DNA from 2 places in the Viridibacillus sp. FSL R5-0888 genome. Region 1 is predicted to be linked to the other one. Evidence: riboswitches for the same ligand, from Rfam matches in the RefSeq annotation. Region 1 holds a riboswitch; the other holds the start of a gene.

Region 1 (4,189 bases):
TCGTGAACATAGCCAAATAGTACAGGACCGATAGCAGCTAATAAATAACCAAGTGATTGAGCAGTACCAGATAATTCTGCCGCTTCATGAGCAGTACGCGTGCGCAGTGAAAAATACATCATAGCTAAACTAAATGATGCACCACCTGCAAGTCCAAGTAAAATCATCCATAACACTGTTAAAGAGGTCCATCCAGCTAAAATACCTCCGAATCCTACTAGATAAAGAACGCCGAAAACAATAACAAGTGGGCGTTGATCTTTTCTACGGCCAGCAATAATGGGAATCATAAATGTTGCAGGTAATTGCGAGAACTGCATAAAGGAGAACATCCACCCAGCTGTATTAGCACTCATACCTTGTGATTGCAACATTTCAGGAATCCAAGCCGCAGTTGTATAGAAAATAAGAGATTGGAAGCCCATTGCTAATGTAACTGTCCAAGTTAGAGGTGATTTCCAAAGTGGGATGTGTTCTTTATTAGTTTCAGAGCCAATATTAGATTCAGACTTAGATTTACGAATTTGTGGGAGCCAAACAATAATAGCGATTATTGCTAAAATGAACCAGATACCTAACGCAATTCTCCAGCCGAGTTCTCCGCTAGCAAGTGGATAGCTAATACCAGCTGCTAAACTTGCAGATAGATTCATCGAAACAGTGAAAATTCCTGTTAGTAACCCAACTTGTAAAGGGAATTTTAATTTAATCAAACTTGGTAACAGTACATTTCCAAAAGCAATTGCTACACCGATTAGAGAAGTACCTAATAACAGTGTGGATGTGGTACCTAATGATCGAGTAAGAATCCCTACAGCAAGTAATGCTGTTGAGAATAGTAAAGTACGTTCTATGCCAAAGCGCTTTGAAAATTTTGGCGCTAATGGTGAAATAGCAGCAAAAGCAAGCAAAGGGATCGTTGTGATAAATCCTGCTAATACATTTGAAATATGAAGACCATCACGAATGAATGAGATAATTGGACCTACAGAAGTTAAAGGAGCACGTAATGTAGAAGCAATGAAAATAATCCCAATTACAAGTAGCCAAACTTTACGATTCCATTTTAGCTTGTTGCCATTTTGAACAGCTTTATTTGTTGCCAATTGTAACTCCTCCTATTATATATATTTATAAATCTTATAATATTTTAAACCTACTAATTGACAAAGGTTAATTATATCAAAGAAAATTGATAATTATAATAAGATGGCTCAAAATAAAATCACCAATTTAATACGGGGGTATTGATGATGAGAACAGCGCAGCAAATGATGGATTTAATCCTAGATATAGCGAAAAATGATGATCGCGTACGCGCGGTTTGTATGAATGGTTCAAGAACAAATATGAATGTGAAAAAGGATCCCTTTCAAGATTTTGATATCGTTTATATTGTGACGGATATCAAATCATTTACTAACACCCCTTATTGGGTAAATATTTTTGGAGAGAGAATCATTATGCAAACGCCAGAAGATATGGTGTTGTTTCCTCCTGAACTTGGTGGGCGCTATACATACTTGATGCAATTTTCGGATGGAAACCGAATTGATTTGATGCTTATCCCTGTCGAAGAACAAGAAGAATATTGTAAGGAAGATAGTTTAACCACAATCTTGTTAGATAAAGATGGGTCACTTCCTAAACTCCCTTCACCAACGGATGTGAATTATTGGGTGCAATGCCCGACAGAAGAACATTATAAGGATTGTTGTAATGAATTTTGGTGGGTTTCTACATATATTGCGAAAGGTTTATGGAGAAAAGAAATGCTCTATGCACAAGCACATTTTAATAATACGCGTGAAATGCTGATTCAAATGCTTTCTTGGCAAGTCGGAGTGCAAACAGACTTTTCTAAAAGCGTTGGTAAAAATGGCAAGGACCTAGAGTACCTGTTACCAAAAAAGGTGTGGGAGCAGTTACTCGCAACATATAATAATGCTAGCTATGATTCAGCATGGCAAGCACTATTTACTATGTGTGATTTATTCCAAAATACAGCAACAAATGTTGCTAGCATGCTTTCATTCCAAGGTTATGGAGAAAGTGTGATAGTGCTCAATTACTTAAAACATATTCAAACGCTACCGAGTGATGCAAAAGTTATATTCTGAAGTCTTAACAAAAATTAACTTAAATTGTTCTAATATTCAAGATAATTTACATCTTGAATATAGAACACTCTTGTATTATAATGGGGACATATTAAATTAATATATTGCAATGCCTCATCCATTCGATGAGGTAGAGGTCGCGGTATTAAAAAGTAAAATGGATGAGACGAAAAGCGTCGGGGATTCTATTTGAAAGGGAATATCGCCGAAGTGATTATAAGCTTTTTCTTATAATCATTGGGGCTGTTGCCGAAAGGTGCAGAACTGTCACGTCTTAGCAGGCGTGTTGAGCTATCTTTATCAAGGTTGATGGGCATATTTCGATACCATCGCATATTCCTTGTGATGGTATTTTTTATGACATCAAGTTAACCTTCTTGCAATGAAAAATGGAAAGAGGAGATTCTTAATGAGTAATAAAAATAATGGCCAAAGCGTAGAAACGCAAGGTCTTAATAGAGGATTGAAAAGTCGTCACGTGACGATGATTTCACTTGGAGGAACAATCGGTACAGGGCTGTTCTTAGCAAGTGGTGGAGCTATCCACGAAGCGGGTCCAGGTGGAGCGTTATTAGCATATTCTTTAATTGGTATTATGGTGTTCTTTTTAATGACAAGTTTAGGGGAAATGGCAGCATTTATGCCTGTATCAGGTTCATTTAGTACTTACGCATCTAAATTCGTTGACCCAGCGCTTGGCTTTGCTCTTGGTTGGAACTACTGGTATAACTGGGCAATTACGATCGCAGCAGAAATTGCAGCGGTATCATTAATTATGAAATTTTGGTTCCCAGACGTATCATCATTTGTCTGGACAGCAGGATTTTTAGTAATCATCTTCACTTTGAATGTCTTATCGATTAAAAGCTTTGGTGAAAGTGAATATTGGTTTTCACTAATTAAAGTCGTTACAATTGTTGTCTTTATCATCGTTAGTTTCTTGATGGTATTTGGTTTGATGGGTGGACAAGACCCAGTTGGATTCAAAAATTTCTTCATTGAAGATGGTCCATTCCATGGTGGTTTCTTCGCAATGTTCGGTATTTTCTTAGCAGCAGGTTTCTCATTCCAAGGAACTGAGCTACTTGGGATTACTGCGGGTGAAACAGATGATCCAGGAAAAAATATTCCGAAAGCTGTTCGTCAAGTTTTCTGGCGTATCCTTTTATTCTACATTTTAGCAATTTTAGCGATTGGCTTATTAATTCCATTTACTGATGAACGTTTAGCTAGTAGTGATATTACAGTTAGTCCGTTCACATTAGTATTTGAAAATGCAGGTATCGCGTTTGCAGCTTCAGTTATGAATGCGATCATTTTAACGGCGATATTATCTTCAGGAAACTCTGGTTTATATGCATCTTCACGTATGCTTTGGGAGCTTGCTAAAGACGGTAAAGCACCAAAAATGTTTACCAAACTAAACAAACGCGGTATTCCGATGGCAGCACTAGTAGCAACTTGTTTAGTTGCTTGTGTATCATTCATTGCATCATTCTTCGGTGATGGTGTTGTCTATATTTGGTTGCTAAATGCCTCAGGTATGTGTGGGTTTGTGGCTTGGCTAGGGATCGCAGTAAGTCATTACCGATTCCGTAAAGCATATATCATACAAGGTCGCGATTTAAACGAATTACCTTATAAAGCAAAATGGTTCCCGTTCGGTCCGATTTTTGCCTTTGTACTTTGTGCAATTGTTGTTGTTGGTCAAAACTATACAGCATTCACAGGTGACCATATCGATTGGTACGGTATGCTTGTTTCATATATCGGATTACCAATTTTCTTAGCCATTTGGTTCGGCTATAAAATTGTTCATAAAACGAAAGTCGTAAAACTAGAAGATTGTGACTTTGATAGTCACCGTTAACCTAAAAAACTACGTAGCCTTTAGGCTGCGTAGTTTTTTGTTTAATTAATTTATACCCATTTGCACTATTAAACATATTCATGAACGTGTTTAAGGGAAGTAAAGCAATAAATTATCTGAAGGGCATTTAATCAATAATGGAATAAGAAGAGTTATTGCAAATTCTTAAGTTCAGTGACATAAAGAGCTTCAATGTATC
Region 2 (4,189 bases), 270 kb from region 1:
GCAACGATAAAAATTGCTGCAAACGTGCGGTCCATATCTACACCAAATGCTTGGGCAGCACCATAGAAAACTACCATTGCCTGAACAATCATTGGTGTACCTCGGAAAAATCCTACGTATATCCCAAGAATTATATTTATTAGTTTTAATACAATTCTTTTTAATCCTCTTTCAGGTTTAGGAATCGTATTAATAATACCGATAAGTAATCCAATGATTGCACCGAAAACAGTACCAAGTGTTGCAATTAATAACGTCATCCATGCCCCGCGAAGGAACATTTCCCAGTTTTCTGTTGCTATACTTATAATCCAATCAATACTCATACTGTTCCTCCTTCAAAAGCAGTAATACCGACTGCTTCATATGCAGCCGGTATCCGTCATACATTATTTTGCAGCTGGTTGGTTTGCAATCGCTTTATCCATAATTTCTGTACGCTCTTCTTCAGAGATACCTTTTAAAACTTCATTAATTTTATCTTTTAATTCGCTATCTTTTTCAATACCTACAGCAATTGCTGTATCTTCTTCAGACGCTTTAAAGCCATCTGTGAATTCAACCATTACAAATTTATCATTTGCAGCTGAAGAACTAATACCTTCTGGACGTTCAGATACATAACCATCAATCACACCTGATTCAAGTGCTACACGCATTGCAGGGAAGTTATCCATTGCAGCTTGTTTTTTAACACCAGTAATTTGATCTATTACATCATAGTGTGTTGTATTTAATTGACCTGTAATTTTGGCACCACTAAAATCCTGGATTGATTTAGCTTTCTCGTATTTACTGCCCTTTTTAACAACCATTACATAATTAGATGTATAGTAGTTATCAGTGAAATCAATTGTCTTTTTACGCTTTTCAGTTGGAGACATACCCGCCATAATTGCATCAATTTTACCTGAAGTTAATGAAGGTACTAGACCGTCCCATTCTGTTTTGACGATTACTAGTTCTTTTCCTAAAGATTCTGCAACTCTTTTTGCAATCTCAACATCATAACCGCCAGCATATTCTGCGTTACCAGAGATTTTCACGCCGCCGTTTGAATCATCCTTTTGTGTCCAGTTAAACGGAGGGTATCCCGCTTCCATACCAATTGTGAATGTTTCTTTTTTTGTTTCCCCTTCAGTAGATGCACCTGATCCCGAACCTGCATCTTTAGTTCCACAACCAGCTAATAGTAAAATAGCAAGTAGTGTCATAGCAGAAAAAATTGCCCATGTTTTTTTCATATTATATTCTCCCCCTCTAAATAATATCCTTAATTTTCTTCAAAATACTAAAAAAGGCTATTGTACGTATAAAAAACGCGCCCTGAGATGAACTCAGGTCGCATTGTACAATAGCCTAAATCCTCTACTTATCCCTAAATGAGATAGCTCAACTCAACGAACTAGGACGTTCATTGAGACAGTCCTGCAGTTATTAACTACAGACCCAGCAAGTAACATCGAGTGTATTACAAACTTCGGCGACATCTCCTTCTCAATAGTTTCATAGTTTCTCAAGCTCCACTAAAGACTAATAGATATCGCGCCTCTACCTCACCCATTAACAAGTGAGGTTGTATTCAATTATCATTGTACACAGTCTACAGTAACGAACTTTCAGTGTCAACACACATTTTATAAAATACTCAGAATACTATCTTTTTTCTTACAACTAGTTTTTAGCCTCTAACAATATCTGACCCAGCGTACGTAACTTCACCTGTCGTAGCATTAATCTTATCAATTACACCATTTTCAGAAGGTGCATTAATAGAGTAATTTAAGCTGTATATTGTCATTTCATCATCTTCATCTATCTCTTCAAAACGTGAAAGTTTCATCTGCAAACTCTGTTTATATATAGTATCCGCTTCTTCTAATGTAATCATTGGTGTAGTATTCACACCTCGAATAGCCTCCATATTTAATGCGCTATACAAACATGAACGAATAATTCCTGTATGTATACCTACCTCAATTAGAACGGAGTATTTGTCTAATTTGTATCCCTGGAAAAATGGGATAAAAGTAAACATAGTTGTTGGTTCATCTTCATGTTCGTCTTCATGCTCGTCTTCATCATATTCATCCACATTGAAGAGATCATCATCCGAATCATCGTCAAATTCTTCTGTATCATCATTCAATACAGATTGTTCTTCAAGCATGTATTTATGGTGTATGTCACCCGCAATAATCTCTAAAAATTGCATTGCATTGTCTTTTAATTGCTCAAAAGGTAACTCAATCTTTGCTTCTGTATCCCATTCCACATTAGATTCATAGTTAGCGCCTGCATCATCAAAATGTAGTACTTCGATTACAGCTTCTGCATCTTCACCTTTTTCATCTAACTCTTCCGCAACATACCAATATAAATTACCCTCTTCTTCACGTAATACATATTGATCAGTTGCACCCAATAATTTTGGTAATGCCTTCGTCACTTGGACAGGTGTAACAGCAAATTGTTCAAGCTGTGATTCACTGAACAACTGACTTGCTTTTTGAACTTCCCCATCAACAGTAACACCTATATAATCTCGAATTGGTTGATAAACCAATTCAAATTCTCCTTGCTCTTCATTTTCTTCGATTCCTAATTCCACTAATGTCTCTTTACATAAAATTTCTCTAGCTTCATCTTCTGTTACTTCCACTTTTGGATATGTAAGTTGATAATATTCTTGGAATATTGTAGCCGCTGTAATAGTGCCATATGAATTAATCTCTATAACTGCACCAGAATTAGGTAAAGGGAGTTTTAATTTTTTATCGATAGCTTCATAAACTACTAAATATTCTCCTTCGCCAATTTCAGAGAAATTACTAAATTGTATTACTTCACGGCCGAAATCCTTCACAAAGGACTCTGTAATATGTAAAATTTCATCCATCTCAAGTTCTTCTAGATTTTCTAACTCAACATTGTTGTTTTCTACTAATTTATCAAAATCGATGTTGATGTTTGTCAACTCTTTATCGTCAGTCACTTCAATATAACCGTAATTGACATCATTTCTTGCATCCAGGACTTCAATACTATCTTCCATTGTTTCATCTTCATTGATTACAATCGGAGGCAGTCCAATTAAATACTTCTTCAATTTCATTTCTATCTCTATCATACGATGCTCCCTTTCAAGAAATGTATTATTGTTACTATAATATTAACTTCTTAAACAGTGAATTACTATCAAATAGGACATAATAAAAAAAATAATCTACAAATAACGTCATATTTCTAATTTAACAGAAAAAATCCAAAAAAAAAGAAAAAAGACCTGCCTTACGCAAGCCTTTTTCCCTGTCATTATCCAATTAAAACTAAATTAGCCCTTAAATATATTCTGTATGATACAACTCTACAATAAGCAGATATTCCTACACAAGTTATATTAAATTTATTGTTTTAGTCTTTTTTTACGTCATTGATACTCAAATATATATCTAAAAAATGCTCTTAGTATTTTGGATCATCTAACGCTTGATAATCTTGTTGATATTTACCGCCATCAGCAACTTCTGCATGATATAAAGCTTTCAGGGCATAATTTTTTTCAAGATCCAAAGACTTTTTCAACTCTTTAAATTTTGTATGCAATTCTTTGTTTTCATTTATTAATTGTTGCATTTGTGATTTAATGTATTTCAAAGATTTTCATCTCCTTTCAGATGGTTAATCTATTTAATCAGTATACCACTAATCGTAATGCTTTTTAATGTCCATAATTTGCTTAAATTAAAGCAATAATAGTAATTCAAAGAACAGAAATAATTATAATATGAAGTGGACCGATTTTTTTAAAATAACTACCAGCGATGAAACGAAACCAATACAACATACGATATTGCTAAAAGATTTTTAATTAAAATGAATATAAACAGCGATTTACAACTACTCTCTAAAACTTCAAGGTATATTTCAACAAGATCTCCTAATGCTACTCTTAATAAACTTCATTTTTTGAAATTAAAGACTTCTCTCCCTTAAGAATCTCTTACATCAAACTCTGTATTTTAAACTTCCCTATAAGATTTTTTATGATTATTACTTGAATATCTACAGAATAAGATGAAAACGCTTATTATCTTTTGACATAAGACCAAAAATGATGTAAATTACTAAAAGACGAACATTTTATTTATAAGGATAATAATTATTCGGTTTTAGGAGTGTGTTTTAT

What was found. A riboswitch is a leader RNA that binds a small molecule or an ion and turns the genes downstream of it on or off. The one in region 1 is predicted to bind lysine.
Region 2: another riboswitch for lysine. It lies ahead of MKY02_RS21580 (transporter substrate-binding domain-containing protein); the one in region 1 lies ahead of MKY02_RS20220 (amino acid permease).

The regions. Positions count from the first base shown of each region.
Region 1 covers NZ_JBBPAU010000001.1:4,092,870-4,097,058, reverse strand. Annotated here, with positions in the region: gene MKY02_RS20230 (CynX/NimT family MFS transporter) at 1-1,106, opposite strand, end outside; gene MKY02_RS20225 (aminoglycoside 6-adenylyltransferase) at 1,254-2,120, shown strand; lysine riboswitch at 2,244-2,422, shown strand; gene MKY02_RS20220 (amino acid permease) at 2,530-3,990, shown strand; gene MKY02_RS20215 (hypothetical protein) at 4,143-4,189, opposite strand, start outside.
Region 2 covers NZ_JBBPAU010000001.1:4,364,143-4,368,331, forward strand. Annotated here, with positions in the region: gene MKY02_RS21575 (amino acid ABC transporter permease) at 1-326, opposite strand, end outside; gene MKY02_RS21580 (transporter substrate-binding domain-containing protein) at 390-1,244, opposite strand; lysine riboswitch at 1,381-1,562, opposite strand; gene MKY02_RS21585 (hypothetical protein) at 1,682-3,130, opposite strand; gene MKY02_RS21590 (hypothetical protein) at 3,466-3,657, opposite strand; gene guaC (GMP reductase) at 4,188-4,189, shown strand, end outside.